One region of the Bradyrhizobium sp. LjRoot220 genome, then DNA from elsewhere that is predicted to be linked to it. Evidence: predicted binding sites of a transcription regulator. Region 1 holds the regulator's gene; each other region holds the start of a gene.

Region 1 (7,720 bases):
GCGCGATCGACGTGATCGCCAGACTGCTCGTGGAGGGAATGAAGCATGACGCCCCTTCCTTCATCGTCGAAAATCGTCCCGGCGCCGGCGGGCGTCTCGCGCTCGGAGCGCTGAAGAACAGCCCGGCCGACGGCACGGCGATGATCCTGACGCCTGCCTCCAGCGTCGCCGTATTCCCCCATGTCTACAAGACGCTTGGCTACGACGCGTTCAAGGATTTCGTTCCGGTCTCCACGGTTTGCTCGTTTCCGTTTCTGATCACCGTGGGTCCGATGGTGCCGGCCGACGTCAGAACGATGCCCGACTTCGCCAAATGGTGCGCGGCCAATCCGAAGCAGGCGACCTATGGCACGGCTGCGGCTGGTTCGATGCTGCATTTCACCGGCGTGACGCTGGCCAAGGCGGCTGGCTTCGAATTCGTGCATCTGCCCTATGGCGGCCCGGGCGGCATCCAGGATCTGACGGGCGGTCGAATTGCCGCAACGATCTATCCAATCGGGACCGCGCTTCCACACGTGCAATCCGGCGCCATTCGAGCGCTGGCGACAACCGGGCCACAGCGATCGCCACTGCTTCCCGATGTGCCGACGGTCCGGGAAGCAGGATATCCGGCGCTGGAAGCGATTGAATGGTTCGGCATCTTCGTTCCGGCCCATACGCCGGCCGAAACGGTGAAACGCCTCAATGCGGCGATCCGTGCCGCCGTGAGTGCCGGCAGCTTCAAAACCGCCTTGGCCAGGCTTTCAATGGACCCTGCCGGCGAAACGCCGCAGCAATTTGCGCAGCTGGTCAGATCCGATTTTGACCGCTGGGGGCCGATCGTGAGGGCCTCCGGCTTTGCGCCGGAAGATTGAGGCGCACCATGTCCATCTCAACCAACACGCGCCGACACCGGACACCGGACCAGATTCTCGGTCCCTACTTCCCGACAGGCCATACGCCGGTCCCGCAAGCCGACCTGACCTCAGTCAACGGGATCGACGGGCTGGCGCGGGGCGAGATCATCGAAGTCACCGGGAAGATACTCAATCTCGATGGCGAGCCTGTCCGCGGCGTCCCTGTCACAATCTGGCAGGCCAATACGTTTGGCCGATACGTGCACGCCAACGACCCCAATCCGGCGCCACTCGACCCACACTTTGTCGGCTGCATCGGCATTCGTTCCGATGACGACGGCATCTACCGGATCAAGACCGTAAAGCCCGGCGCCTATCCGGCAGGCCTGGACTGGATGCGGCCGCCGCACATCCACTTCGAGGTTCACGGCCGGTTCGAACGGCTGATCACCCAGATGTATTTTCCGGACGAACCGCTCAATGCCTGCGACAGGCTGCTCAACGCCGCGCTGCGTCCGGATTTGTTGATCGCAAAGCCGGTTCCGTCGGAAGGAGGATCCGGCCACCGCGTGCTGAATTTCGATATTGTTCTGGTACGGGGCTAAGCCGTGCCCTACTCCACCTTCGCAAACCGGTCGTCCAGCGCGTAGCCGGCGCCGCGCACGGTGCGGATCGGGTCCTGCTCGCGGCCGGGATTGAGCAATTTGCGCAGGCGGCCGATATGGACGTCGACGGTACGCTCGTCGATATAGATGTCGCGGCCCCAGACGCTGTCGAGCAGCTGCTCGCGGCTGAACACGCGGCCGGGATGTTCCAGGAAAAACTCCAGCAGGCGATATTCGGTCGGGCCGAGATCGATCGGGCGGCCCGAGCGCGCGACGCGGCGCTTTTCGCGATCGAGTTCGATGTCGCCATAGGTCAGCACGGTGGCGAGCCGCTCCGGGCTTGCCCGCCGCAACAGGCCTTTCACCCGCGCCAGGAGTTCCGGCACCGAAAAGGGTTTGACGATGTAGTCGTCGGCGCCGGTAGCCAACCCCCGCACCCGCTCGCTTTCCTCGCCGCGCGCAGTCAGCATGATGATCGGCAGCGTCTTGGTCTCCGGCCGCGCCCGCAAGCGCCGGCACAGCTCGATGCCGGACAGGCCCGGCAGCATCCAGTCCAGCACGATCAGGTCGGGCACGCGCTCCTTTAGCCGTGTGTCGGCGTCATCGCCGCGGCCGACGGTTTCGACCTCATAGCCTTCGGCATCGAGGTTGTAGCGCAGAAGCGTGGTCAGCGCCTCCTCGTCTTCAACCACCAGAATGCGTGCGTTCATCTATATGAGCCTCTTGATATCCAAATACCTTGACGCGATTGCCGTATGCGAACGTTTCTGGTTACGCTGTTAGTTCCGCTTTAGTTGCCTGGCACCGTGGTGGCGAAATTGGTCATGTCGCCCTTCGGACGCTTGTCGAGCATCTGCTGGCCTTCGATCATGTAGAACACGGTCTCGGCGATATTGGTGGAGTGGTCGCCGATCCGTTCGATGTTCTTGGCGCAGAACATCAAATGGATGCAGAACGAGATGTTGCGCGGATCTTCCATCATGTAGGTCAGCAGTTCGCGGAACAGCGAGGTGCAGATGGCGTCGACTTCCTCGTCGCCCTTCCAGACCGCCATCGCCGCCGGCAGATCGTGCGAGGCATAGGCGTCGAGCACCGACTTGACCTGCGACTGCACCAGATCGGTCATGTGTTCGAGGCCGCGGATCAGCTTCAGCGGCTGGAAATCGTTCTCCAGCGCCGCGACCCGCTTGCCCATGTTCTTGGCGAGGTCGCCGATCCGCTCCAGATCGGTGGCCACCCGCATGGCGCCGACGATCTCGCGCAGGTCGACCGCCATCGGCTGGCGGCGCGCAATCGTCAGCACCGCGCGTTCCTCGATCGCGTGCTGCAGGCGGTCGATTTCGACGTCGGAAGCGACGACGCGCTTGCCGAGCGCGACGTCGCGGCGGATCAAGGCATCGACGGATTCGGTGATCATGCGTTCGACGAGGCCGCCCATCTCGGCGACGAGGCGGGTCAGTTCCTGCAAGTCGCTGTCGAACGCCTTGGCGGTGTGTTCAGAAACCATGTGTTATCTCCTCAACCGAACCGGCCGGTGATGTAGTCCTGGGTGCGTCGATCGCCCGGCGAGGTGAAAATCTTGTTGGTGTCGTCGAACTCGACCAGTTCGCCGAGATACATGAAGGCGGTCTTGTCGGAGACGCGCGCCGCCTGCTGCATATTATGGGTCACGATGGCGATGGTGTAATCCTCCGCCAACTCCTGGATCAGTTCCTCGACCTTGGCGGTCGAGATCGGATCCAGCGCCGAGCAGGGCTCGTCGAACAGGATCACTTCCGGGCGCACCGCGACCGTGCGGGCGATGCAGAGCCGCTGCTGCTGGCCGCCGGACAGGCTGAGGCCCGAGGCATTCAGCTTGTCCTTGACCTCGTTCCACAGCGCCCCGCCACGCAACGCCTTTTCGACGCGGCCGTCCATCTCTGATTTCGAGATCTTCTCGTACAGGCGGATGCCGAACGCGATGTTCTCGTAGATCGTCATCGGAAACGGCGTCGGCTTCTGGAACACCATGCCGACGCGGGCGCGCAGCAGATTGAGATCGAGCTTGGGGTCCAGAACGTTGGTCTGGTCGAGCATCAATTGCCCGGTCGCCTTCTGGCCCGGATAAAGATCGTACATCCGGTTGAAGATCCGCAGCAGCGTGGACTTGCCGCAGCCGGACGGCCCGATGAAGGCGGTAACCCGATGGGTGCCGAGCGCGAGGTTGATGTTCTTCAGCGCGTGGTGTTCGCCATAGTAGAAATTCAGGCCGCGCGCGGTAACCTTCGGCGGCGCGTCGGGCAGCGTGACCTGGGGAACGGGTCCGTTCGCGGAACTGACGGATACAGAGAGATCGTTCATTTTGCTGTCCTCTCGGCGCCGAGGATGCGGGCGCCAATATTCAGGGCAAGTACGGTGAGGGTGATGAGCAGGGCCCCGCTCCAGGCGAGCTGCTTCCAGTATTCGTAGGGGCTCTGCACGAAATTGTTGATGGTGACCGGCAGGTTCGCCATCGTCTTGGTCAGGTCGAGACTGAAGAACTGGTTCGACAGCGCGGTGAACAGCAGCGGCGCGGTTTCGCCGGCGACGCGGGCGGTAGCCAGCAGCACGCCGGTGATGAGGCCGGCGCGGGCCGCACGATAGGCGATCCGCTTGATGACGAGCGAGCGCGGCAGGCCGAGCGCGGATGCCGCTTCGCGCAGCGGATTGGGTACCAGCAGCAACATGTCCTCGGTGGTGCGCACCACCACGGGGATCACGATCACGGCCAGCGCCAGGCAGCCGGCAAAGGCCGAGAAGCCGCCCATCGGCACCACGATGGCGCCATAGACGAACAGACCGATGATGATCGAGGGCGCGCTGAGCAGGATGTCGTTGATGAAACGGATCACCGAGGTGAGCTTGTCGTTCCTGCCATATTCGGCGAGATAGGTGCCGGCGAACAGGCCGAGCGGCGCGCCGATGCCAACGCCGATCACGGTCATGATGATCGAGCCGACAATCGCATTGAGCAGGCCGCCATCGGTTGAGCCGGGCGGCGGGGTATTCTGGGTGAAGACCTGCAGGTTCAGACCCGCGAGGCCGTTATAGAACAGCGTGAACAGGATCAGCCCCAGCCAGGTGACGCCAAAAATCGCGGCGCTGAGGCACAGGAGCTTGATGATGACGTCGGCGCGGCGGCGGGATCGATAAATCGAATTCATGGTTCAGTTCCCCGCCTTCTTTTCCAGCCGCGACAGCATCAGCCGCGCGGACGCCAGCACGAAGAAGGTCAGCACGAACAGCAGGAGGCCGAGCAGGATCAGGCCGGACTGATGCAGCCCGTCGCTTTCGGCGAATTCGGAGGCGATAGCCGCCGAGATCGTGGTGCCCGGCGAAAACACCGAACCCGTGATCTTGAAGGCATTGCCGATGATGAACGTCACCGCCATGGTTTCGCCGAGCGCGCGGCCCAGCGCCAGCATGATGCCGCCGATGACGCCGACACGGGTGTAGGGAATCACGACGTTGCGGACGACTTCCCAGGTGGTGCAGCCGACGCCGTAGGCGGCTTCCTTGAGCACCGGCGGCACCGTCTTGAACACGTCGACCGAAATCGCGGTGATGAAGGGCAGCACCATGATCGCGAGGATCAGCGAGGCGTTGAACAGGCTGAGATAGGACGGCGGACCGGCGAAGATCGTGCCGAGCACCGGAACGCCGTCGAACACCTTGATCATGAACGGCTGAAAATGATCGGCCATGAACGGGCCGAGCACGAAGAAGCCCCACATGCCGTAGATGATCGAGGGGATGCCGGCGAGCAATTCCACGGCAATGCCGATCGGGCGGCGCAGCCACTGCGGACAAAGCTCGGTGAGGAAGATCGCAATGCCGAGCCCGACCGGAATGGCGATCATCATCGCGACCACGGACGTGACCAGGGTGCCATAGATCGGGCCGAGCGCGCCGAGGACCGGCGGATCGTTGGAAGGCGCCCAGCGCGAGGTGAACAGGAAGGAGAAGCCGTATTCCTTGATCGCCGGCCAGGCGCCCGCAATCAGGGAGACGATGATGCCGCCGAGGATGAGCAGGACCGAAATCGCGCAGGCGCGGGTGATCCAGTAAAATGTGATGTCGCCGAGCTTGAAAGCGCCGAGGGCCCTGGCACGATCGTAGGGTCCTGCAGCTTCCATCACGTCGCGCTGAACGGCCATGTCTGCCACGCCAATCCCCTGTACTTTATAACCCAACCGCCCCGGATCCGGTGCCGGTTTTGCACCGGACTTTTCAACCAGACCTCTGGTCAACCAAGTCTCTGGTAACCAGACACGCCCGCACTCGCCCTCCCGCCCGGAGGGAAAGACCCAACCCGGGAGACCCGAGTTGGGTAAAGTGGGAGCACGCTCCCATTGTCGCCAGGCCGGAACGCGGCCCGGCTCGTGTTCGCGGCTTAGCTCTTGATGTCGGAAGACCAGGTCTTTTCGATCATCTTGACCACCGAGTCCGGCATCGGAATGTAGTCGAGTTCCTCAGCCATCTTGTCGCCCTTCGCGAAAGCCCAGGTGAAGAACTTGATGGCTTCCTTGGCGGCCGCCTTGTCGGTGGGGTCCTTGTGCATCAGGATGAAGGTCGCACCGGTAATCGGCCAGGACGCTTCACCGGGCTGGTCGGTGAGGATCACGAAGTAGTTCTTGGCGCTGGTCCAGTCGGCGTTGGCGGCTGCGGCCTGGAATGCCCCAATGGTGGGCTGCACGGCCTTGCCCGCCTTGTTGATCACCCCGGCGTGGGTCAGCTTGTTCTGCTTGGCATAGGCGTATTCGACATAGCCGATCGAATTCTTGGTCTGACCGACATTGCCCGCCACGCCTTCATTGCCCTTGGCGCCGACGCCTGCCGGCCATTCAACCGCCGTACCGGCCCCGACCTTGGTCTTCCACTCGGCATTGGTTTTCGAAAGGAAGTCGGTCCAGATGAAGGTCGTGCCGGAACCGTCCGAACGGCGCACCACGGTGATGGCGTCGCTCGGCAGCTTCACTTTCGGATTGAGCTTGGCAATCGCGGGATCGTCCCACTTCTTGACCTTGCCGAGATAGATGTCGCCGAGCAATTCGCCGGAGAATACCAGTTCGCCCGGCTTGATGCCTTCGAGATTGACGACCGGCACCAGGGCGCCCATCGCCTGCGGCCACTGAATCATGCCCTCCTTGTCAAGCTGCTCCGGCTTGAGGGGCATGTCGCTGGCACCGAAGGTGACGGTCTTCGCGATGATCTGCTTGATGCCGGCGCCCGAACCGATCGACTGATAGTTCAGACCATTGCCGGTCTCTTTCTTGTAGGCATCGGCCCACTTGGAATAGAGCGGGAATGGGAAGGTGGCGCCGGCGCCGGTGATGTCGGCCGCAAACGCCGACGTCGAGGCGGCCACGAGGCCTGCCGCGACGATTGTCTTGATGAAATTCATGGCTGGTCTCCATCTGGTGAGCGAAGCGCCTGTTACGCCCGATCGCGCTCACGCCGCCCATTTAGGTGCGGTCGATAGAGCTTTTACGAAGGTTCGATGACAGTTGGATGACAGTCGCAAGCGATTGAAATCGCTAAACTTTATACCGCCACCGGGGGCTTGGCCTGGGGGAAACAGGCGGTAAAAGTGGCGCCGTTTTTGGGCACGCTTTCGATCAAAAGCCGTCCGCGATGACGGTTAACAATATGTTTCACCAAGGATAAACCGAGCCCGGTTCCACCCTGCGCCCGGCTGTCGCCGACATCGACCCGGTAGAACCGCTCGGTCAGCCGCGGCAGGTGTTCCGGGGCAATTCCGGGCCCGAAATCGCGCACCAGGACGCGCACTTCCGGCGTGCCGTCGGTAGAGTTCGCCTGCACCAGCGAAACGATGACCTTGCCGCCGGACGCGCCATATTTGAGCGCGTTCTCGATCAGATTTTCGAACAGCCGCAGCAGCTCCTCGCGGTCGCCCGCGATCGTCACCGGCGCCTCCGGCAGATCGATCTCGATCACCACCTGGCGTTCGTGCGCCAGCGGTTCCAGCCCATCGGCGACCTGGCGGATGATCGGCACGATGTCGACCGAGGTGTCGGGGCGAACATGCGCCGACAATTCGACCCGCGACAGCGACAGCAGATCGTCGATCAGCCGCGCCATGCGCGTCGCCTGCGCGTGCATGATGCCGAGAAAGCGCTCGCGCGCCTTGACGTCATCCTTGGCCGGCCCCTGCAGCGTATCGATGAAGCCGGACAATGCGGCAAGCGGCGTGCGCAGTTCGTGGCTGGCATTGGCGACGAAATCGGCGCGCATTTCCTC
Region 2 (7,720 bases), on a different contig from region 1:
GGCGCGAACAACGCCTGCTGGAAACGGCACGTCGTCACCGCTGGCGGCATCGTAGCCAAGCATTGCCGCGCCGAAGCGATGGAGATCGCTTGCCGGCGCGGGGACGTAGTAGATCGCGTAACGCGGGTAATTCGACATCGGCACAGGATAGGGCCGTCTCAGGCGGCTGCAACCGCGCTGCGCGACACGGTCGAAGAATTGCGCAGGCGTTGAGCCTCGACCAGATGCACCAGACGCCCGGCGGTTATGACGGCCACGATGCGCGGCCGCAGCGGCAGCTTGTCGTCGACCAGAATGATGTCGGCGCGCCGCCCGGCGGCGAGCAGGCCGCGGTCGGTGAGGCCGGCTGCACGGGCCGGCGCCGCCGATATCAGCTGCCACGCCTCGGCGAGCGGCAGCACGCCGTCGGCGGCAAGACGGAATGCCGCCAACAGCTGCGCCGGATAGTAATAGTCCGACGCCAGCACCGAGCATAAGCCCTTGGCGATCATGTCGGATGCCTTGGTCCAGCCGGTGTGGCTGCCGCCGCGGACAACATTGGGGGCACCGAACACGATGAAGTCGCCGGCGTCAGCGGCCTCGCGCGCGGTTTCCTCATTGACCGGAAACTCGGCAATGTCGACGCCCTGCGCGCGAAACGCCTTCCGCATCTCGGGGCTTTCGTCGTCATGCGACAGCATACGCACGCTGGCGTCACGCGCCGCCTTTGCCAGCCGTGCGATCGACGCCGGCACCTCATGCGCGCGGGCAACAGTCTGCGCCACCAGCAAATCGAACGCCTCGTTCGAAAGCCCGGTGCGTTCGACCATGCGGCTGCGCTTTTGCGGCTTGTCGAGGTTGGCGACCGTCCCGTCCATGTGGTCGTTGAACGCGAACAGGTCGATGCGCCCATCCGACAGCCATTCGATGATCTCGCCCTCGGCGTCGAGATTGTAAGTCTCGTGGCGCAGATGAAAACGGGTGTCGGCCGAAAGTTGCGGCCGCATCGATTCGATCGCCTCCAGCAAGCGCCTGGCGTTGGCACCGGAGCGCAGGCCCGGCTCCCACGACCAGGTCGTGCCGTGATAGACGGTGGTTATCCCGTTGCTGATCGCCTGCCGGTCGCTGTCGATCAGGGCTACATCGATCGGGAAATCGACGCCGGGACGCGGCATCATCTGCCGCTCGAACGCATCGCCATGCAGATCGACAATGCCCGGCAGCACCAGGAGGCCGTCGGCGTCGATGCTCAGCGAGGCGCGGCCTTGCTCGGTGCCGACGGCGCTGATGTCACGGCCTGCGATCCGCAGCGAGGTTTCGTGAATCTCGTGCCCGAGCAGGGCCCGGCCGCCTTCGATGAAAATGTCAGTCAAGATGCCGCACCCTGATGCCTGATCGGCGCGCGGACGGAGCCCGCGCTTGTTTCGTATTTGGCTAGAAAATCCTCGACTGCCAGCTTGCGGAAATCGGGCAGGGCGCTGCGCAGCATCTCGTGGTCCCAATTCCACCAGGCGAGCTCGGCGAGCCGGCCGGCGACCGCTTCCGAAAACCGCCGTTTGATCGCGCGCGCCGGATTGCCGGCAACGATGGTGTAGGCCGGAACGTCCTTGGTCACGATCGCGCCGGCGGCAATCACCGCGCCGGTACCGACGTTGCGACCGGGCAGGATGATTGCGCCGTGCCCGATCCAGACGTCATGGCCGATATGGATGTAATGGGCGCGCCGCCATTCGAAGAACTCGGCATCGTCGCTCTCGCCTGGAAAATAGGCGCTGGCGCGGTAGGTGAAGTGCGCCTGCGTCGCACGGTGCATCGGATGGTTGCCCGGATTGATCCTGGTCATCGCTGCGATGGAGCAGAATTTGCCGATTGAAGTGTAGGTGATCTGGGCGTCGTTGACGACATAGGAATAGTCGTCCATCGACACTTCATGCAGGATCGTGCGCGGGCCGACTTCGCAATAGGCGCCGAGTTCTGTGTCGTACAATTTCGCCGTTGGATCGACGGTCGGGTCGGTTGAAAGCATCTGGCCGGCCATACGGGCGTCTCTCCGCGACCAAGGGTGGCGTCACAGCGGCACGTCATCGACGGGCATGATGACATCTTCATGACGGCTGCGTGACCGAGATCGCGGGTGTGGACGATCACCGCACTGCAGCGCGATTGTCACACAACTGAAATATCCAATCGTTAGCGATGAGCCAAGAGTGCGGTCAAGACTGGGATTCTGGAGCATTGCATGCTGGTGGTGGAAGGTCTGACGTGTCGTTTCGGCACAAAAGCCGCGGTGGATAATGCCTCGTTCTCGATCGCGCCCGGCGGCTTCGTCGGCGTGATTGGCCGCTCCGGCGCCGGCAAATCGACACTGCTGCGGATGATCAACCGCCTCGCTGAGCCATCCGAGGGACGTATCCTTTACGACGGCGTCGATGTCACAGCGCTTCGCGGCAGGGATCTGCGACAGTGGCGCGCCCGCTCGGCGATGATCTTTCAGCAATTTAATCTGGTCGGCCGGCTCGATGTGCTGACCAACGTGCTGATGGGAAGACTCTCCGACGTTCCATCGTGGCGGTCGCTGACCCAGCTTTGGCCTGAAGAGGACAAGGCGCTGGCGATGTCGGCGCTGGAGCAGTTCGATATGGCCTCGCTCGCAGCGCAACGGGCCGACCAGCTTTCGGGTGGCCAACAGCAGCGCGTCGCCATCGCACGTGCGCTGGTGCAGGAACCGGATGTCATCCTAGCGGATGAGCCCATTGCCTCGCTCGATCCGCGCAACACAAGAATCGTGATGGATGCACTGCTGCGCATCAACAGGCACTTCGGCATCACGGTGATCTGCAATCTGCATTCGCTCGACCTGGCGCGGAGCTATTGCGACCGCCTGATCGGCATGTCGGCCGGCCGCATCGTGTTCGATGGTGCGCCGGCGGCGTTGACCGATCATATCGCGCGCGAGCTGTACGACCTCGAAGCCAACGAGGTGATGGGCGGGGCGCCGGTTCATGCGCCCGACGATTCAACCGTTCCGGCGCTCGGTACCGCCGCTGCGGCTTGAGTACCGCATCGTTACAAGCCGGCAATCGGCCTGTTTCGCTGCAAGGAGACAGGGAAAGTCATGATCAGTCGCCGCCTCGTTCTTGCCATAGCTTCGGTCTGGGCCTTTGCTGGCTCTGCCGCGTCCGCACAGGACTGGAAAGCCAAGTATCCCGAACTGGTAATGGCGCTTGTGCCGGCGGAAAATGCCACCGGTGTTCTGGCCCGTGTCGGACCCTTTGCCGACTATTTGACCCAGCAACTCGGCGTCAAGGTGACCCTGCGGGTTGCCAATGACTACACCGCGGTCATCGAGGGCCAGAAGAACCGCCAGATTCACATCGGACAATATGGTCCCGGTTCCTATGCACGCGCCAACGCCGTGTCCAATGGAAACGTCGTCCCCTTCGTGACGCTGCGCAATTCCGGCGGGGTGATCGGATACTATTCGGTGATGTATGTGCGTGCCGAAAGTGAGTACAAGTCGGTCGGAGACCTCAAGGGAAAAGTCCTCGGGCTGGTGGATGTCGAATCCACATCCGGGTTCAAGGCGCCGACGTTTTTTCTGGCCGACCAGGGCTTTCCCGTCGAAAAACACTTCAAGCTGGCGCAGACAACCGGCAGCCACGAGAACGCGATATTCGCGCTTGCGGGCGGGACGGTCGATGCCGCCGTCAATTGGTGGAATGGGGAAGACGACTCGAATTTGAGGCGTATGCTCACCAAGGGAATGCTGAAGAAGGCTGACGGCACTCCAATGACCCCAGCGGATTTCCGCATCATCTGGAAGTCGCCGTTGCTGCCGGGCTCCCCCTTCGCGCTCCTTGCCGACATGCCTGACGACCTGAAGGCCGCAATTATCCAGGCATTCGTCGATGCCCCGAAGAAGAACAAGGCCGCGTTCGACGCCCTGACCGACGGCAAGGTTGAGAATTTTGCCCGGGTTTCCAAGGAAGACTACGTCGAATCCGTGAAGATGAATCTTTGGTTGGACCAGCAGCGAAAGCACCGGGGTAACTGACCGCGCGTCGTTCCATTGTCACCAAATCCACCGATGGTTTCGCAGAATTTCAGAGGGAGAAATCGATGATTACGCGCCGCAGCCTTTTGGCTTTGACGATCGGTCTGACACTGACCACTCCGGCCTTGGCCCAGTCCTGGAAGGACAAGTATCCCGAACTCGTGTTCGCCATCGTGCCGGCCGAAAACGCCACCGGTACCCTCGATCGGTATACCCCGTTCGTGAATTACCTGTCCAAGGAACTGGGCGTCAAAGTGACCTTGCGGGTTGCCAGCGACTACACAGCGGTGATCGAGGGCCAGAAGAACAAGCAAATTCACGTCGGCTTTTATGGACCTGGCTCGTATGCGCGGGCCAACACGGTATCGGGTGGCAACGTCATTCCGTTTGTCACAACCAAGAACAGCGACGGATCGATCGGCTACTACTCCGTCATGTATGTGCGCGCCGACAGCAAGTACAAATCGATCGAGGATCTGAAAGGAACGACACTCGGATTCGTCGACGTGGAATCGACGTCCGGCTTCAAGGCCCCGAACTTCTTCCTGACCCAGCAGGGTTTCCCGATCGACCGGTACTTCAAGGTCGGCCAGACCACTGGCAGCCATGAGAATGCCGTGCTGGCGCTGGCCGCCGGAACCGTCGATGCTGCCGTCAACTGGTGGAACTCGGAGGATGACTCGAACCTGACGCGCATGCTCAACAAGGGCATGGTGAAAAGAACGGACGGCACCCTGATGAAGAAGGAAGATTTCCGCATCGCCTGGAAATCGCCGCTACTGCCGGGTTCGCCGTTCGCCTATCTGGCCGACATGCCCGTCGACCTGAAAAAGGCAATTGCGAAGGCGTTCGTCGACGCTCCGCAGAAGGACAAAGACGCGTTTGCCAAACTGTCGGACGGCAAGGATCTCGGCTTCGTCGAGGTGACCGCGAAAGACTACGAAGAGTCGGTGAAGATGAACCTCTGGCTCGACGAACAGCGGAAGAAGAAGGCCTCCTGAACGGTCGGCGACGGCTGCGGGCTTGATTGCCGCCCGCTGCCGTCATCATCGCGTTTGTTCGCTCACCATCGTCCCACGCGCGAGTGGGGCAGGACAATATTTTGACTAGTCACCTTCATCGTCTTGGCGACCAGCAGGTCGCGGCGCTCCTCGGCCAATACAGTGCGGCTGTCGGCGCAAAGCGCCGTCGGACCCTGCTTTTCGCGTTGGCCCTTGCCGTGTGCACCGCGCTGGCTGCCTGGGGCGGCGAGGTCGATCTGCGCAAATTTGTCGAAGGGCTTCCAAGGTTCTGGAGCTATCTCTACGACATCCTGCCGAAGCTGCGACTTGCGCATCTCGGTACCGACTTCGCCGAATGGTTCTGGAATTGGGACGGCTGGCTCCGGCTGTTGGCTGAAACGCTTCTTGTCGCCTACGTCGGAACCTTTCTCGGCGCATCGATTGGCTTTGTTCTTTGCTTCTTTGCGAGCGCAAACCTGATCGCGAATGTTTTCGTTCGCAGTTTGGTGCGGCGTTTGCTTGAATTTTGCCGCACGGTGCCGGAGATCGTTTTCGCACTATTGTTTGTTTACGCCCTAGGGCTCGGTCCGGTACCCGGAGTCCTGGCCATCGCCATTCACACGGCCGGGGCGCTCGGCAAGCAGTTCGCCGAAGTTACCGAAAACATCGATATGAAGCCCGTCGATGGTGTCCGCGCGACCGGATCGAGTTGGGTGCAACAAATCCGTTTTGCCGTCGTGCCCCAGATCCTGTCTAATTTTGTAAGTTATACGTTGCTGCGCTTCGAAATAAACGTACGCGGCGCATCCGTGATGGGCTTTGTGGGGGCCGGAGGAATCGGCAAGGAGTTGCTGGGATCAATCCGCCAGTTCTATTACTCGGACGTCAGCGCAATTCTGTTGATGATCATTGCGACAGTGATTGTTATCGATCTCCTCACCGAGCGCTTGCGCCACCGACTTCTCGGAATTGAGGGACATCGATGATGTCGCAACCGTCGTCGCTCGCCGGGGCTGACCGGGCTCGCCTGGCGCAGGCCTATCCCGACATTTTCAGGCCGTCGCCGTTGAAGCGAATGCAGGTGGTGACGGTCGCCGTTGCCCTCGTCGGATTGTTCGTGTTCGGCATGGTGTGGCTGGGCTTCTCGTTCGAAAAATTGGTAACCGGAATAAGCCGTCTAGGCGTCATCATCGGCTTGATGTTTCCTCCAAGTCCGGGCAGCTTGCTGCATCTTTACCTCAAGGGTCTCGCTGAAACCCTCGCCATCGCCTTTCTGGGTACGCTGCTGGCAGCGGTCATCTCGTTTCCGCTTGCTTTCATCGCCGCCAAGAATGTGGTCGGTCAGCGTATCCTGCATTTCCTGTCGCGCCGCGTTCTCGATACGATACGCGGTGTCGATACGCTGATCTGGGCACTGATCTTCATCAATGTGGTCGGGCTCGGGCCATTCGCCGGCATTTTGGCAGTCGCGATGTCTGACATAGGGTCGTTCGGCAAACTGTTTTCCGAGGCGATTGAGACCGCCGACACCAAGCCGGTCGACGGTGTGACCTCGACCGGAGGATCTGCGCTTCATCAAATTCGATTTGGCGTGGTTCCTCAGGTGCTCCCGGTCATCCTGAGCCAGGTGCTCTATTACTTTGAATCAAACACGCGCTCCGCGACCGTGATCGGCATTGTCGGTGCGGGGGGAATCGGCCTTTACCTTTCGAACGAGATCAATCAGCAAAACTGGGATCATGTTGCATTCCTGATCATCATGGTTCTTATCACAGTTGCGGTGATAGATTTTATCTCCGCTCGGCTGCGGTTCGCGATCATTGGCCGGGGGGCGGTACGCGACTAGCTCAACGTCACCTATCCTCCACCAGAAACTCCACGCGTTCGGCGGCAAAGCGCGAGTGCTTGGTTACGATTGGCGTGCCGTCGGGATCGACGTCGGTGCTGTCGACCACAAGGATCGGACGTCCCAGCGCGAGTTCCAGCCGCGCGGCGTCGGTGGCGTCGATGATCCCCGCAGTGATCCTGGTCGAGGCGCGGCGGTAATCCCGAATGCCGTAATGCGCGACCAGCTTGGTCATCGAGCGCACACTGGCGAAGATGCGCCCGGCGTCGGGAAAGCGTTCGGCGGAGAGCCATGAGGTGCTGACGCAGATTGGCGTGCGGTCGGCGAGCCGCACCGACTCGATCCGGACCAGGGGTGCGCCGGTCTTCAGCCCGAGTTCCCGCGCCAGTTCACGTGTTGCGGCATCGTCGGACGCATCGATCAGCAGGCCGCGCGGTTCATGGCCGCCGGCGCCGACGATTTCGGAAAACCGCGTCCGCGAACGCAAGGGATAGGCGAGGCGCTGGGTCTCGACATAGGTTCCGCTGCCGCGCTCGGCGCGCACCAGCCCGCGTTCGGCGAGCATAGCCAGCGCCCGGCGCACCGTATGGCGATTAACCCGATAGGTTTCGGCGATCTCCATCTCGCCCGGCAGCTTTTCGCCCGCGGCGAAGCGGCCCTCGGCAATGCCGCGTTCAATCCCGTCGGCAACCTGCCGCCACAACGCCACACCCGAGGCTGCGTCCTGCATGCTCATGGCGTGAAACTACCCGGAACGATCATCCGAAAAAACAACCCTGTTGTCACCAAACAGTCATGGCGTTTGGTTATGAAGTTGTCTATTAGCATAGACAACTTGAT
Region 3 (7,720 bases), on a different contig from region 1:
ACCAGCGCAGCGCGCCCCACACCCATTTTTCCGGGATCGGCGAGCGCGCCGAGACGTACTCCGGAAAGCGCGTATGGAAGCTGGTGGTGAACGGCAGCCGGTGCTTGCGGCAATAGCGGCGAACCAGGAGCCCGATCGGGCCTTCGGTCGCGATGTGAATGCTGTCCGGCTTTGCCGCTTCGATCAATGCCGCGATCTTCGCCGGGTAAGGCAGCGCGAGTTCCAGATCCGGATAGCTCGGCATCGCAACGGTGCGAAACGATTGCGGCGTCAGGAAGCTGACGTCGACGCCGAATCCTTTGGCGGCTTGCGCCATCATGGTCAGCGTCCGCACCACCCCGTTAACCTGGGGATGCCATGCATCGGTCGCGACCAGGATATGCGTCATGCCGCGCGCGCCGCGACGCGAGGAACCGGCGCCAGCCGACGCTGCGGATCGGCCCAGGTGATGATTTCGAACCGGCCGTCCTCATGCTCGACGAGCGCGGTGCAGCTTTCGACCCAGTCGCCGCAGTTCATGTAGCGGATGCCGTGCTCGTCGCGGATAGTGGCGTAGTGGATATGGCCGCAGATTACGCCGTCGGCGCCGTGACGCCGCGCTTCGCCGGCCAGCGTCTTTTCGAACGCACCGATATAGTTCACGGCGTTCTTGACCTTCAACTTCGCCCATTGCGACAGCGACCAATAGGGCACGCCGAACATGCGCCGGAAGAAATTGACCAGGCGATTCATCTGAATGGCAAAATCGTAGGCCTTGTCGCCGAGATGGGCGAGCCAGCGCGCGTTCTGCACCACCAGGTCGAAGATGTCGCCGTGGATGATGAGATAGCGCTTGCCGTCGACGCCCTCGTGGATGGTGTTTTCCACCACGTCGATGCCGCCGAAATGGGTGCCGTAATAGCTGCGCAGGAACTCGTCGTGGTTGCCCGGCACATAGACGACCTTGGCGCCCTTGCGCGCCTTGCGCAGCATCTTCTGCACGAAGTCGTTATGCGATTGCGGCCAGTACCAGTTGGATTTCAGCGCCCAGCCATCGACGATATCGCCGACCAGATAGATGGTGTCGGCGTCATGGCTCTTGAGGAAGTCGAGCAACCGGTCGGCTTGCGAGCCGCGGGCTCCGAGATGGACGTCGGAGATAAACAAAGTGCGAAAGCGCCGCTCCGGGCTCTCTTCACTCGAGGAGTCACTACCCATGCCTGTGCACCTACCAGCTTGCTGTGACAGGGCGATGACGACTGACGCGGCCGATGGCCCCACGCGAATCAATGACGCGCCCCTGCCAAAGCGGATAGCAGCGCGATGCGACAGGGAAGCGACGGCGGCGGCAGGTAGATTTACGGTCTAGCTGCATACATATATTCGGTGTCGTCCCGGCCTTGCGCCGGGACCCATACCGCGTGGTCTCTCGATCAAGCCTCGGTAGCAGAGACCGTTCGCAAAACTCCTCCCTGCGGTTATGGGTCCCCCGATGCGCAATTGCGCATCTGTGCTCAAGGCCGGGACGCGGCGGTGCTTGCTGTTGCACCATCGTCCAAAACGCAACGGTGCGAAAATGTGGATGAGCGTGGCTGCACGGACGCCGCCACGCCGCCTTGCGGGCGGCGCCTGCTGCTGTCACACTTCCTCGACGTCCCGCGGCGATGACCGCGCAAACCGGCATGCGGGACAGCAGAGGAAACGATGACGTTCGTTGCGAACCTGTTCGCCGTGTTGCTGGTGCAAGTGATCAAGGACGCCGGCATCAAGTTCGGCAACTAGCGTAACCTGGGCGCAGGTGCCCCGCCCGATCCCTTCATGCGAACCGAGGAGACCGCCATGGCCAATTGCATCGTTATCGTCCAATTCGATCTACCGAAGCGCAGCGAGGAACAGGCGATCACGGGCGGCACGTCGAGCGCGCCGATCTATCGCGGCCTCGCCTCCAAAGGGTTGATCCGCAAGGACTACCTCAATGGCGAGACAGGCACCGGGGGCGTCTATCTCTGGGACAGCCGCCAATCGGCGGAGGCCTGGTTTACCGAGGCGCGCGTGGCGGAACTGACGGAACGATTCGGGGTGCGGCCTCGCCTCACCTGGTACGACACACACGTGACCGTCGATAATCTGCAGCACGAGACGCGCGTCAACGGCAAGGCGATCGAGGTCGCGGACTGACGATAGCGATCGCGGCGCTGCGCTCGATCGGGTCGCGCGCGCCGCGATGCACGCGAAGAAATTAAGTCCCGCGCGTCGATGCCGAAGAGTAACGTTTGCCACGCTTGCCCTCATTGGGCACGAACTGGGCAAACACTTCTCTTACGCGATCAGCCGGCGTCGCATCGCGTGTGAAGCGCGGCTCGGTCAGGGTTTCCACCAGCCGGGGCGCGTAGATGGCGCTTTGATAGAGCGACCCGTCGAAGCGGGTATCGCTCTCGCTGTCGCGCAAGCAAGCGTCGGAAACAAACAACAATACGAACAGCGCTGATCCTACGACGGAAAAATACTGAAAAATGGGCATCGCTTATGCGCCTCCTTTTGCAGGAGGATGCACGCCCGCGATAAAGGCCGGGTTTAACAACGCCAAGCTTTTGCCGGAACAGTTGTTTGGCCGTTATCAATTTGCAGAAAATTTTAAGCAATCGAGGAAGCACATTGGCGGAGTAATCCTGAATCTGCTCTCCGCTTTCGGCAGCGTTGCGGACATGGCCTGGTGACCTGACCGATTCGCAAATGCCCCAAGCGGAAGTCGCGTTCGTAACGACCAACCCGTTACTTCCGAACTGATTCAAAATCCGGATGGCGGCTTCCGGCCCTCGGCCGTCAAGCGGCCGAGGAAGGCGAGGCAGGAGCCGGGCGCGAACGAAGGGCGGAACAGGTCGGCCACCAAGCCGTGGCAAACGGTGCCTCCGACTGGCAATATCTGTTACCGTTAAAGCCCGCACGGACTGGGAAAAACAGGAAACCTCCGCGGACGAATTGAGTTGCCATCGGTAGTCACACTTGTTGGAGCTGGAGGATGGTTGATGAAACTCTCGTTCGAAAGGCGGTCGACACGGCCTGGACCGTCTATCTTGCGACGCATCGCGATGTCGACGCGGCGGACGGCCGACGATGCCTGCTGGAGCGACATCTGCAAGGGAGGTTGGAGGCCAGCCAGAGCGAGGCTGAAGAACTCACGTGTTCCGGACTCGCCTATCTTGACCGGCTTCCCAAGGACGAATGATCGAGCGGATAAAGTTATTAGTCGAAAGGATAACGGCAGGAAGCGCGAGGCCGGACTGGACATTGCTCGCCGTGTCGTCGCTGCTTTCAGCGGCGCTCGTCCTGGCGGTGCAATCCATCTGGTAGGCGAACTTTCGCCGTGCACGAATTAGGTGGGCTCGCGCCAGCGGGGAACCGATCCGCGGCATATGTGAACAGGCCGTCGAACTCGAGTCCTGGCGCTAAGTCACGGCCAGTTGATTGGCGGTGGGGTTGTTCAGTACAGACGGCTTGCTGGCCCCAAAACCAGCAAGCCATCCCACCTCTCCCGATCGGACGCGCTCAGCCCTTGCGCATTTTGCTGAGCAAATAGTTGTCGTAGTAATTTTCCGCGATCTGCGTGTAGAACAGCACTTCCTTCATGTAGGCGTCGTGGCTCTCTTTGGTCTTCTTGAAGAGCGGGCTCTTCTCGGCGATTCCGTTCAGATGATCCTGCGTGGCGGTGTAGCAGGCTTCCATGACCGGTAGCGGGAACGCGCGCAGCTCGGCCCCGCCCGCGATCAGCCGCTTCAGGGCGGCCGGATTGACGCTGTCATATTTTTCGATCATCCAGGCGCCCGCCGCCGAACCCGCCTGGTTGAGGATCGCCTGGTATTGCTTGGGAAGCGCGTTCCACTTCTCGTCGTTGACGATCATGTGCAGCATGGCGCCGCCTTCCCACCAGCCGGGGTAATAATAGTACTTTGCTACTTTGTAGAAGCCGAGCTTCTCGTCATCGTAGGGACCGACGAACTCGGCGGCGTCGATCGAGCCCTTCTCGAGCGCCGAATAGACGTCGCCGCCCGCGATCTGCTGCGGCACGATGCCGAGCTTTGCGAGCACATGGCCGCCCATTCCGGCGATGCGGAATTTGAGGCCTTTGAGATCATCGACGGTCTTGATCTCCTTGCGAAACCAGCCGCCCATTTGCGTACCGGAATTACCGCACAGGATCGCATGCGCCTTGAACGGCTTCAGCGCCTCGTTGCAGAGGTCGGCGCCGCCGCCGAACGTCCACCAGGAATGCTGGTGGCGATGGTTCATGCCGAAGGGGGCGCCGGTGGCATAGGTCAGCGCCGGCTCCTTGCCGATGTAGAAATACAGCGGCGTCTGCGCCATCTCGACAGTCGCGGTGCTCACGGCATCGAGTGCCTGCAGGCCAGGCACGACCTCGCCGGCCGCAAAGGTCTGGATCTGAAACTTGTTGTCGGTGGCATCGGCGACGTATTTGGCAAAGGTTTGCGCCGTGCCAAAGATGGTATCGAGCGACTTTGGAAAGCTCGAGGTCAGGCGCCACTTGATCTCGGGCGCTGCTTGCGCGATCGCAGGTGCCGCAACCAGCGTCGTCGCGCCGACCACGGCGCTGCCTTTGAGGAACGTACGGCGTTTCATGTGATCACTCCGTTAGGGTGCAAGCCATAGGGTGCAAGTCATAGATTGCAAATCCGCTGGTGCTGGGCCGAGAGGACTCCCGCGACCGTTCAACCTTCATCTTAACGAACTTTGGGGCATGCGCGGAAGTGCTACTTCCGCGCCCGGCGCCATGCGCAGCGGGCGAGCGGGCACCGCGGCGGTGCCCGCTTTGAAGCCAGTCGATGCTTGCCTCTTGCACATCGCGCCACGTCGTGGCGACGCGGAACGTGCCGGCGAGCCGGCTAGTCCAGCTTCACATTCGCTTCCTTCACGACCTTGCGCCAGCGCGCGACTTCGGCGGATACCATGGTAGCGAATGCCGGGCCCGTCACGTCGGGAACGTCAGAGCCGTTGCGCTCCCAAGCCTCCTTGATTGCGCTCGTCTGCATCGCCTGCTGCACCTCCTTGATCATGCGTTCGACGATCGCCGGCGGCGTGTTCTTGGGCGCAAACAGGCCATACCAGGTCGCTACTTCAAAATCGGCCAGACCAGCTTCCTTGGCCGTGGGAAGATCGGGGAACGCGGCTACCCGCTTCGGCGCCGCAACCGCGAGCGCGCGCAACTGCCCGGCCCTGATCGGTCCTGCCGACGAGCCCATGCCGTCGAACACAACAGGCACATGGCCGGCGATCAGATCCTGCATCGCGGGCCCCGCCCCGCGATAAGGGACGTGCTGGATATTGGTCTTGGTCAGGATCTTGAACAATTCGCCCGCCAGATGGTGGGTTGTGCCGGCCCCGGCGGAGCCGTAGTTCAGTTGGCCCGGGTTCGCTTTGGCGAAGGCTATGAACTCGGCAAGCGTCTTGGCGGCGACCTTTTCGGGGTTAACGACGATCACCTGTGGCGGACGCGCGATCACGGCGACGGCGATAAAATCCTTCTCGATGTCGTAGTCGAGGTTGGGATAGAGCGAGGGGGCAATGGTGTGATGCGCCGCGCCCATGAAGAAGGTGTAGCCGTCGGGAGCGGCCTTGGACGCCGCCGAGGCGCCGACCGTGCCGCCGGCGCCGGCGCGGTTTTCGATCAGCACGCGCTTGCCAAGCTGGGTGTCGAGCTGGGCTGCGAGCGGGCGGGCGAACGCGTCGGTGCCGCCGCCGGCCGCAAATGGCACCACGAACGTGATCGGCTTCTCCGGCCATGTCTGGGCCAGGGCCGGACTGGCGGCGATCGCAAGGCCCGCCAGAACGGTCAATACGGCGTAGCGCAGGTTCTTTTGTTTCAAGGCGTTCCCTCCCGGATATGGCGACACTGTTCCGCGCATTGGCGGCGTCGCGCTTCTCTTGAATTTCAGGCGCTGAATTATAGGTGCCGGGCATGGTCCCGCAAATGGGCCATTTGGACAAGGACTGCTCCCGGGGCGTATGGTCGCCCCTCGCGGGCATCGGCGCTGGCAGAGACGCCGCACGGAAGCGCCTTCAATAGTACCCGTGAAAATGATGGACCGGGCCGTGGCCGCGGCCGACGCTGAAGCGGTCCGCGGCTGCGATCGCGGCACTGATCCAGGCCTTGGCGTTGCGGACGGCGGTTTCCAGACTATCGCCTTTGGCAAGGCCGGCCGCAATCGCCGATGACAGCGAGCAGCCGGTGCCGTGGGTATTTTTGGTGGCGATGCGCGGAGCGGCCAGCGTGATCGTGGCATTCGCGTCGATCAGATAATCGGTGCTCTCGGCGCCCTGCCCGTGGCCGCCCTTGATCAGCACCGCGCGGCAGCCCATCGCCAGCAACCGCCTGCCCTGATTTTCGACCGCGGCTTCGTCCGTCGCCATAGGCTCATCGAGCAAGGCCGCGGCCTCCGGCAGATTGGGCGTGATGACAGAGGCGAGCGGAATGAGCCTGGTGCGCAAGGCCTCGACGGCCTCGGTCGCCAGCAGGCGATCGCCCGAGGTCGCGACCATCACGGGATCGAGCACGACATGATTGGGCGACCAGCGCGTCAGCCCCGCGACGATGGCATCGATGCTCGCGGGCTGCGCCACCATGCCGATCTTGACCGCGCCGACGGCGAGATCGGAAAATACCGCGTCGATCTGCGCGGTGAGGAATTCCGCCGGCACCTGATGGATGCCGCTGACGCCGGTGGTGTTCTGCGCCGTCAGCGCCGTGATCGCAGAGGCGCCATAGACACCGAGCGCGGCAAACGTCTTCAGGTCGGCCTGGATACCGGCGCCTCCGGACGAATCGGAGCCGGCGATTGTGAGCGCGATCGGCGTCATCGCCCGCCTCGTGCAACTGGTGTGTTCGGGACCATAGCCTGTCCTAGCGCGGCCGGCCATTGCCAGCAAGCTGGCTAGCCCTCGCGCGGCAGACGGCAGGTCAATGCGCTAACCGAAGTTGCGGAAGCCCCACGTCAGGAATCCGAACATGACGACCAGAATCACAAGGCTGCCGACGGCGACCATGAGGAGGACCTCCCAGCCGGAGAGGCCCGCCTTTTTGGCTTTGACAGCGCCGAAGCCCAGCAACACGAACAACAATGGGCCGACAAGCAGCGTCATTTGCGCTTCGGCGCCTGGACCGGCAGGTCAAGCACGCCAAAGAATGCGAGCAGCAGGGCAACTTCTTCCTTCGAACCGACTTTGATCATCTTCATCTCCCGTTTGATGTTTGGTCGAACCGGGATCTGAAGGGGTTCACGCCATACGGTTTCGTGACTGTTTCAGGCTGATTTCATCGGCCTTTTGACGTCCTGATTGCGGCGCGTTTTCCTGCATGTTTTCCTCTACGTTTTCCTGGCCTGAACCGGTATCCACCCGGCTCGAAAACGCTATATTGGGTGCAAATCGCCCCTTCGGAGACGACAAGCCATGGTTCCCTTCTTCGTCCAGTTCAAATGCAAGCTCGGCCAGTCCTATGCGGTGGCCAATGCGCTCGCGGAAGCCGAGATCGCCTCGGAGATCTATTCCACCGCCGGCGATTACGACCTGCTGGTCAAGTTCTACGTCGATAACGCCACCGATATCGGCCATTTCGTCAATGAGAAGGTGCAGGTCATTCCCGGCATCCAGGACACCCACACCATCATCACCTTCAAGGCGTTCGGCACCAGCTAGCACCTCACCTGATTGGACGGCTTCAGACCCTGCG
Region 4 (7,720 bases), on a different contig from region 1:
GTTGACGAGATCGTACGACGTTGCCGGCGTATAGGTCCGGGGAATGTCCGTATTCGCCTTCGCCGCCGTCCACATCACGGAGACCACGAGCGTATTGTCGAGAAATCGCAGACCAGCCGTCGTCGTGACCTTCTGCGGCGGTACACTGTACAACCCGAAACCGGTCTGAAGGTTCTTGCCTTCCTGGAAGCTCCCCGCGACTCCGACGAACCAGAGGTTGGCGTCGTACATGGTCTCGGCCTCGAAGCCATGGATCCTGGCCGACGCAACGTTCTGGTACTGCAGGAACGGCAGAGCGACAATGCTCGGCGCAGGCGGCGGTCCGGTCGGAACCACGAGCGGCGGTCCATACGCAACCTGGTCGATGAAATCGGTGATATCATTGCGGAAGAAGTTGAACTTGCCGCGGAGGCTGTCGCCTGCAATCCACAAGTCGTTCTTCTTCAGATTGAAGCCGATCTCCTTGGTCTTGCCAATTTCAGGCCGCAGGTTCGGATTGGGAACGAAGCAGAATGTCGAATCGGCGCCGGGACCCGGAGTGCCCGACGGGCAGCGAAAGAAAGAGTCGTTGACGGTAGCGCCGGCATGCGGGCCGTTGACGAGCGTCTCCGTGATGGTCGGCGCACGGTAGCCTTCCGCGTAGCTGACGTACGGCGTCACCACAGCCAGCGGCATCAGGCCGATCGTGATCTTCGGCGACAAGCGATCGCCGCTGGCGGATGACGTCGCCGACTCCAGCTTATAGTTGTCGTAACGCAGCGCGCCCACCAGTTCGAGCATCGTGGTGTAGTTGGCTTTCCACTGCACGAATCCGCCCGATACGGTGCGCCTGCCGCCCGGGGTCGTAACCTCCGACGTACCGCGGGTATCCTCGGTCGACACCTTGTCCTGGAATGCGTCGAGCCCGTAGGTGACGGCGTGACGCCAGTCGTAGGTCTCGAAACGCGTCGTGTTGTAAACGTCGACACCGACGGTGTCGAGCAGATACCCGCGGTTGCTGCCGACGCAGCCGGAGATCGTATTTCCCGGGACGCCGCCGCAATACGCCGATCCAACCGTGCTCGTGTGTCCCGTCTTGATCTGATCGTTATCGGTCCTGTTCCAATATACCTTCGCATCCCAATCGAACCACTTGTCTTCCGGCTTCGAATATTTCCAGCCGAGCGTGGTGGTGTAATTCTTCACATTGGTTGCGTAGATCGACGTTCCGTTGAGGTTATTGGTGCCGTTCGCGTTGGTCGAATTGGGATCACCGGCGCGGCGCGGCGGCTGGCCCACGCTGTATATATTCTCCTGGAAAATGGTCCCGAGCTTGACTTCGTGCCCGTCCGCCGGCCGCACCGTCAGCTTGCCGATACCGCTGTTGAAACGGTTGCCGGTATTGGCGACTTCATAGCCGGAGCCGTCCTTGTAGTTTTCCTGCGTGCTGTAGATGCCGCCGGCGAACACATCGACGTTCGGATTGACGTGAACGCCACCGAAGACCGAGCCGAGCGCACGCCCGTAGTTGGTGCCAAGGATCGTCTTGGCGTCCACGCCCCAACGCTCGCCCGGGCGCACGACGTCTTCGATGTCCTTGGTGCGGAACGAGGCCACGCCGCCGATCGCGCCGGAGCCATAGATATTCGCGGTCGGGCCGCGCACGATATCTATACCAGCGATCAATTCGGGATTGAGGAAGAAAGAGCCGTTCGCGAAATGGCCGGTGCGCTGATAATTCTGCCGGGCGCCGTCGACCACCACGGCGACACGGCCGAAATCCTGCAGGCCGCGGATATTGATCGCGGTCGCCGGCTCGTCGCCGCGATTCTGCACCCAGACGCCGGGGATGTTATAAAGGAGATCACCGACCGTGCTGGCCTGACGCCCCTGGATCTGTTCGAGCGTCACGACGCTGACCGGCGCCAGCGCGTCGACCGCGCGCTCCTCGGTCTTCGATGCCGCAACCGTGATAGTGTCGAGCGATTGCACCGGCGTGCGGCCGATCTGCGCATACGCGTTCAGTACCGGGGCGGCTGCTTGTTGCTCGGCTTGCGGTTTGGCGGGTTTGCGCCTGGCCTGTTTTTTCCGCTCCGACGGCCGAGCCGTCTCCTGCGTATCGGCGGTCTGCGCAACCGCGGCATCGCCCATCAAAAACGCAAATGACACCACCGACGCGCCCAAAAGAAGGGCGCGCGGATACTTAGCCCCGTCAGCCATAACAACCCCAAACTGTTATCTTATTTCTTGGGTCTGGCTGGCGGGCGCTGCGCGACGTGCGAGCTACTTGCTGGCTACCACTGTTGGAATGCGAGCCCCCGCCCGCATTCTGTCACAATTGGTTACGTGGTGGGGTCGGGGCGGTCAATGACCGCAGGGCGCACTTTATATCTATTGTAAATTGCCGCGGTTGGATTGCGCTTCGGCCCAACTATACAAGATTGGATCAAAAGAACTTTTTCGGGGCACACATAGACTAGATGGCCGCACCTTCCGGAGACAAACTCGCAGACGCCACCGGGAAAGCAGGGCTTGCCCCTGTTGTAGCCCGATCGGTGGTCATGAGCGGCAACCGGCTGGATAGCCGCGACCTGTTTGTGGCCGAACGCGAGATCATCATTGCGCACGGCGAAGAGAGTTACCGCTTGCGGCTGACGTCGCAAAACAAACTGATCCTGACCAAGTGATCCGCTTGATGAGAATTTGGATGACCATTCGCCGCACGCTCGCTTTGCTCGCTACCACCTGCGCCTTCGCCATTGGCGGCGCCGCGCTGGCGGCGGGCATCACGGTGCATGACGCGCGCAACCGCGACGTCACGATCTCGGATCCGGCGCGGATCGTTTCGATCGGCGGCGCCATCACCGAGATCCTCTACGCGCTGGGCTTCGAGGACCGGCTGGCCGGCGTCGACGCCACCAGCCTCTATCCGACATCAGCGCTGCGCGACAAACCCAATGTCGGCTATATGCGCCAGCTCTCGGCCGAGGGCGTGCTCGGGCTCAACCCGTCGCTCGTGCTGGCCGTGCAGGGATCGGGGCCGAAGGAAACCATGGACGTGCTGGAAACGGCGAAGGTGCCGCTCGTGGTGGTGCCCGAGACATTTTCCGAACAGGGCCTGCTCGACAAGATCAAGCTGGTCGGCCACGCCATGGGCGCCGACGCGCGCGCCGAATGCCTGACCGCGGCGGTATCCGGCGATCTGGCGCAGCTGCGCGAATTGCGCGCCAAGGTGACAAAGCCGGTGCGCGTGATGTTCGTGATGTCCCTGCTCAACGGCCGCGCCATGGCGGCCGGAAAAAATACCGCGGCGAATGAGATCATCGCGCTGGCCGGCGGCGTCAATGCGATCGACAGCTATGACGGCTACAAGATCATCAACGACGAGGCGATCGTCGCGGCCAGGCCCGACGTCGTGCTATCGATCCAGCGCAGCAAGGATTCGCTCGAAGCCGAAGCGGTCTACGTCCATCCGGCCTTCGCGATGACGCCTGTCGTGGCGAACAAGGCTTTTATTTCGATGGAAGGCCTCTATCTGCTCGGCTTCGGTCCGCGCACCGCCGCCGCCGCGCGCGATCTGTCGGTCAAGCTCTACCCGGCGCTGGCGCCGCAGGCTGCAAGCTTCACGCCGGCCGTCCTGACCGCAAACTGCCGGCAATGACCGCCGTGGCGCCGGCCGAAGCGGACGGCGCGAAACAGCGCCGCAGCGGCACTTCGCTGCGCCCGGCCGCCACGCTGACACTCGTTGGCTTGCTGCTGGCGCTGGCCGGTGCGGCGCTGATCGCGCTCACCATGGGCGCTGCGGGAATTCCCCTGTCGCGGCTTCCGGCCGCGCTCGGCCTGTGGACGGACGCGTCGCCGCATCCGCTGGCGGCGCGCGATCAGCTCGTGCTGTGGTCGATCCGGATTCCGCGGATTGCGGCAGCCGCAATGGTCGGCGGCCTGCTCGCCGCGTCCGGCGCCATCATGCAGGGGCTGTTTCGAAATCCGCTGGCCGATCCCGCCCTCGTCGGCGTCTCCAGCGGCGGCGCCTTCGCGGCGGCCTCCGCGATCGTGTTCACCGACAGCCATCTCGGCGAAAGTCTGCGCTTCATGCAGCACCAGTTGCTGCCGCTGGCGGCGTTCTTCGGCTCGCTGGCAACCACCATCGTGCTCCACGGCATCGCCAGCCGCTCGGGCCGGACCTCGATTGCGATCTTCCTGCTGGCGGGATTGGCGATCGCCGCCATCGCCAATGCCGGCATCGGGCTTCTGGTGTTCATCGCCGACGATCGCCAGTTGCGCGATATCACCTTTTGGCTGCTGGGATCGCTGAGCGGCGCGACCTGGCCCAAGGTTGCCACGCTGGCGCCGGTGCTGCTGTGCGCTCTGATCGCCTGCCTGTGGATCGGCCGCGGGCTCGACGTGCTCGTGCTCGGCGAGGCCGAGGCGTTTCACAGCGGCGTCGACGTCGAACGGCTGAAGCGGATTTCGATCGTGCTGGTGTCGGCGATGACCGGGGTCGCGGTGTCGATCTGCGGCGTCGTCGGATTTGTCGGCATCGTGGTGCCGCATCTGTTGCGGCTGGTGATCGGGCCGGCGCACCGGCTGCTGCTGCCGGCCTCCGTATTGCTCGGCGCGATCCTGCTGGTCGGGGCCGATACGCTGGCCCGCACCATCGTCGCTCCCGCGGAAATGCCGATCGGCATCCTGACCGCGGCGGTCGGCGCGCCGTTCTTCCTTGCCATGCTGCTGCGCCAGCGCGGGCTGGTCGGGCTATGACCCCGATCCTCGAAGCGCGCTCGGTCTCGCTGCGGATCGGCGACGCGACGCTGGTCGACGCCATCGATTTTCGCGTCGCTGCCGGCGAGATGGTCGCGATCGTCGGGCCCAACGGCGCCGGCAAGTCGACGCTGCTGCGGATGTTGTCCGGCGACCTTCGCCCGACCCGCGGCCATGTCGAACTCAAAGGGCGCGACATCGCCACCTACACGCCACGCCAATTAGCCCAGCATCGCGCCATGCTGTCGCAGCACGTCAATGTCACCTTCCCGTTCACGGTCGAGGAGATCGTCGCGATGGGCGCCGGCGACTCTGGCCGCGCCGCCGCCCATCGGCTGGTCGAGACGGCGCTGCATGAGGTCGGGCTGGAGCGCTTCAGCCACCGCCAATTGCCGACCTTGTCCGGCGGCGAACAGCAGCGTGCGCATTTTGCCCGCGTGCTGGTGCAGCTCGCCTGCGGCGAGGCGCAGCACGGGCCGGGACTTTTGCTCCTGGACGAGCCGACCTCGAGCCTCGACATGCGCCACCAGATCGACCTGGTGGAAACCGCCAAGCAGCGCGCGCGGGGCGGCACCGCCGTGATCGCCGTGCTGCACGATCTCAACCTGGCGATGCGTTTCGCCGACCGCATCGTGCTGCTGCACCGCGGCAGGCTGGCGATCGACGGCGGCCGCACCGATGCCATCACGGCCGAAACCATCCGCCGGATATTCGAGGTCGACGTCACGGTCGAATATACCGACCATGGCGTGCCGTTCCTGCTGCCGCAGACCATGCGGCCGGTCGCGACGCGGTAACACTCGGGGCGGCGTAAGGCCGCACGATTATCCAACAGCATCACCGGCATTTCATAAAACCGTCAGGCGGCTGTTACACGCACCCCGGAGAACACGCCATCGCTTCTCACAGGAGATCTTACCATGCGCATGTCACTGCTCTGTTCCGTCGCCGCTGTCTTTCTGGTTACGGGTGCCGCGTTTGCGCAAGGCGAAGGTGAGTTTCCGGCCACGCTGAAGGGCCACGCCGTCCTCCCCGCACAATCGTTTGTCGATGCACCCACTGATGCGCCGGACGATCTCAAGACCTCAGGCAAATACACCACCGGTCGCCGCGTGGATGCTGTCGGCAGCGTGATGGGAAAATCCTATGAGCGCCCGACCGGCGTGTCGCTGCCCTTCAAGGGCCAGCCGCTGCAGGGCCATTCCGGCATCAAGGTGATGCCAGACGGCTCGTTCTGGGTCCTCACCGACAACGGCATGGGCTCGCGCTACAATTCGGCCGACTCGATGCTGTATCTGAACCGGCACAAGATCGATTGGGCGACCGGCAAGATCGATCGTCAGGAAACCGTCTTCCTGCACGATCCCGACAAGAAGGTGCCGTTCCGCATCCTCCACGAAGCCACCGCCAAGCGCTACCTCACCGGCGCCGACTTCGACACCGAAGGTTTCCAGATCGTCGGCGACACCTTCTGGATCGGCGATGAATTCGGTCCCTACATCCTGAAAGCCGACAAGACCGGCAAGGTGCTCGCCGTGTTCGACACCACCGCCGGCGGCAAGCCGGTGCGCTCGCCGGACCACTGGTCGGTGCAGTCGCCAGGCGCGCCCGGCGCCAGCTACACCAATGTCAATCTGCGCCGCTCCAAGGGCTATGAAGGCTTTGCCGGCTCGAAGGACGGCAAGTTCCTCTACGGCCTGCTGGAAGGACCGCTGTGGGATGCCGAGAAGAAGGATGTCGAAAAGGTCGACGGCAAGGAAGCCGCGCGGATCCTCGAATTCGACGTCGCGGCGGAAAAATTCACCGGGCGCTACTGGCATTATGTGTTCGAGGCGAACGGCCACGCCATCGGCGACTTCAACATGATCGACGCGTCCTCCGGCCTGATCATCGAGCGCGACAATGGCGAGGGCACCGCGGACAAGGCCTGCCCGCAAGGCACCCGCGGCGACAGCTGCTTTCCGGACCTCGCAAAATTCAAGCGCGTCTACAAGGTCGAGCTCAACGACGCCAATGTCGGCAAGCCGGTGCGCAAGATCGCCTATATCGACCTGATGAAGATCCGCGATCCCGACAAGAAGGCGAAGAAGCCGCTCAACGACGGCGTCTTGACGTTCCCGTTCTTCACCATCGAGAACGTCGACCGCGTCGACGACACCCACATCATCGTCGGCAACGACAACAACCTGCCGTTCTCGTCGAGCCGCGATCCCAACAAGGCCGATGACAACGAGTTCGTGCTGCTGGAAGTGGGTGAGTTCTTGAAGGCGAAGTGAGGGGCGGCAACGCACTCAAAGTCCCTCCCCGTCATCCTGAGGTGCGAGCCTTGCGGTGCAGTTGCACCGCTGGGCGAGCCTCGAAGGATGAACGGCCACAGACAGGCCGTCGCCCTTCGAGGCGCGCAAGAGCGCGCACCTCAGGGTGACGGTCGCAATAAGGGTGCGTCGCGGCGGCAGTCACTCCTTCCGCGTACGGTAATCCCCAAACGCCGTATCGCGCTGGTCGAGCTGCGATTTCACGCTTCCGCCGTCGCGGCGAAACGTCGACATGTAGTTGCGGGAAGCTTCCGTGGTGAACGCCAGCGCCTGGATTTCGGTGCCGGCGCGCATCGCGGCGCGGGCGCCCATGATCTCCATCGCGCGGTGCACCGAGCGCTTGTTGAGCTGCTGCAATTCGATCGGCACTTTCGCCGCGCGTTCGGCGAAATCCAGCGTGCGCGCATCTAACTCTTCAAGCGGGAACGAACGCGTCGCAAACCCCCATTCGGCGGCCTCAACGCCCGACATCGCGTCGCCAGTCAGCATCAGCTCCATGGCGCGGCGCATGCCGACCAGCCAGGGGTGATACTGCATGTCGGGCGGGCTCATCAGCCGCACCGGCGGATAGCCGATTTGCGCGTCGTCGGCGACGTAGACGATATCGCAGGCGGTTGCAAGTTCGGTGCCGCCGGCGAGGCAATAGCCGTGCACCTGCGCCACCA

Evidence for each region. The regulator PhoB, encoded in region 1, activates phosphate uptake and scavenging genes when phosphate is short. The targets are predictions, from matches to a motif close to TGTCATNNANCTGTCAT.
Region 2: the regulator PhoB is predicted to act here: its motif matches at 2,076-2,092, upstream of phnC (phosphonate ABC transporter ATP-binding protein).
Region 3: the regulator PhoB is predicted to act here: its motif matches at 1,221-1,237, upstream of ACSQ84_RS08945 (UDP-2,3-diacylglucosamine diphosphatase).
Region 4: the regulator PhoB is predicted to act here: its motif matches at 5,587-5,603, upstream of ACSQ84_RS14715 (esterase-like activity of phytase family protein).

Annotation. Positions count from the first base shown of each region.
Region 1 is NZ_CAXUPS020000008.1:118,037-125,756, reverse strand. It holds gene ACSQ84_RS28220 (tripartite tricarboxylate transporter substrate-binding protein) at 1-854, shown strand, start outside; gene ACSQ84_RS28215 (protocatechuate 3,4-dioxygenase) at 863-1,441, shown strand; gene phoB (phosphate regulon transcriptional regulator PhoB) at 1,450-2,151, opposite strand; gene phoU (phosphate signaling complex protein PhoU) at 2,232-2,948, opposite strand; gene pstB (phosphate ABC transporter ATP-binding protein PstB) at 2,960-3,781, opposite strand; gene pstA (phosphate ABC transporter permease PstA) at 3,778-4,623, opposite strand; gene pstC (phosphate ABC transporter permease subunit PstC) at 4,627-5,625, opposite strand; gene pstS (phosphate ABC transporter substrate-binding protein PstS) at 5,853-6,863, opposite strand; gene ACSQ84_RS28180 (ATP-binding protein) at 7,004-7,720, opposite strand, start outside.
Region 2 is NZ_CAXUPS020000004.1:28,941-36,660, reverse strand. It holds gene ACSQ84_RS18490 (DUF1045 domain-containing protein) at 1-138, opposite strand, end outside; gene ACSQ84_RS18485 (alpha-D-ribose 1-methylphosphonate 5-triphosphate diphosphatase) at 159-1,352, opposite strand; gene ACSQ84_RS18480 (chloramphenicol acetyltransferase) at 1,349-2,017, opposite strand; gene phnC (phosphonate ABC transporter ATP-binding protein) at 2,219-3,034, shown strand; gene phnD (phosphonate ABC transporter substrate-binding protein) at 3,095-4,033, shown strand; gene phnD (phosphonate ABC transporter substrate-binding protein) at 4,099-5,034, shown strand; gene phnE (phosphonate ABC transporter, permease protein PhnE) at 5,136-6,020, shown strand; gene phnE (phosphonate ABC transporter, permease protein PhnE) at 6,017-6,880, shown strand; gene phnF (phosphonate metabolism transcriptional regulator PhnF) at 6,888-7,616, opposite strand.
Region 3 is NZ_CAXUPS020000002.1:136,708-144,427, reverse strand. It holds gene ACSQ84_RS08950 (glycosyltransferase family 4 protein) at 1-388, opposite strand, end outside; gene ACSQ84_RS08945 (UDP-2,3-diacylglucosamine diphosphatase) at 385-1,197, opposite strand; gene ACSQ84_RS08940 (monooxygenase) at 1,819-2,157, shown strand; gene ACSQ84_RS08935 (hypothetical protein) at 2,219-2,500, opposite strand; gene ACSQ84_RS08930 (hypothetical protein) at 2,493-2,696, shown strand; gene ACSQ84_RS08925 (hypothetical protein) at 2,999-3,205, shown strand; gene ACSQ84_RS08920 (TRAP transporter substrate-binding protein) at 3,526-4,614, opposite strand; gene ACSQ84_RS08915 (Bug family tripartite tricarboxylate transporter substrate binding protein) at 4,878-5,858, opposite strand; gene thiD (bifunctional hydroxymethylpyrimidine kinase/phosphomethylpyrimidine kinase) at 6,052-6,849, opposite strand; gene ACSQ84_RS08905 (hypothetical protein) at 6,958-7,131, opposite strand; gene ACSQ84_RS08900 (Lrp/AsnC ligand binding domain-containing protein) at 7,441-7,686, shown strand.
Region 4 is NZ_CAXUPS020000003.1:131,540-139,259, reverse strand. It holds gene ACSQ84_RS14740 (TonB-dependent hemoglobin/transferrin/lactoferrin family receptor) at 1-2,199, opposite strand, end outside; gene ACSQ84_RS14735 (hemin uptake protein HemP) at 2,460-2,666, shown strand; gene ACSQ84_RS14730 (heme/hemin ABC transporter substrate-binding protein) at 2,687-3,640, shown strand; gene ACSQ84_RS14725 (FecCD family ABC transporter permease) at 3,637-4,740, shown strand; gene ACSQ84_RS14720 (heme ABC transporter ATP-binding protein) at 4,737-5,537, shown strand; gene ACSQ84_RS14715 (esterase-like activity of phytase family protein) at 5,661-7,016, shown strand; gene ACSQ84_RS14710 (enoyl-CoA hydratase-related protein) at 7,197-7,720, opposite strand, start outside.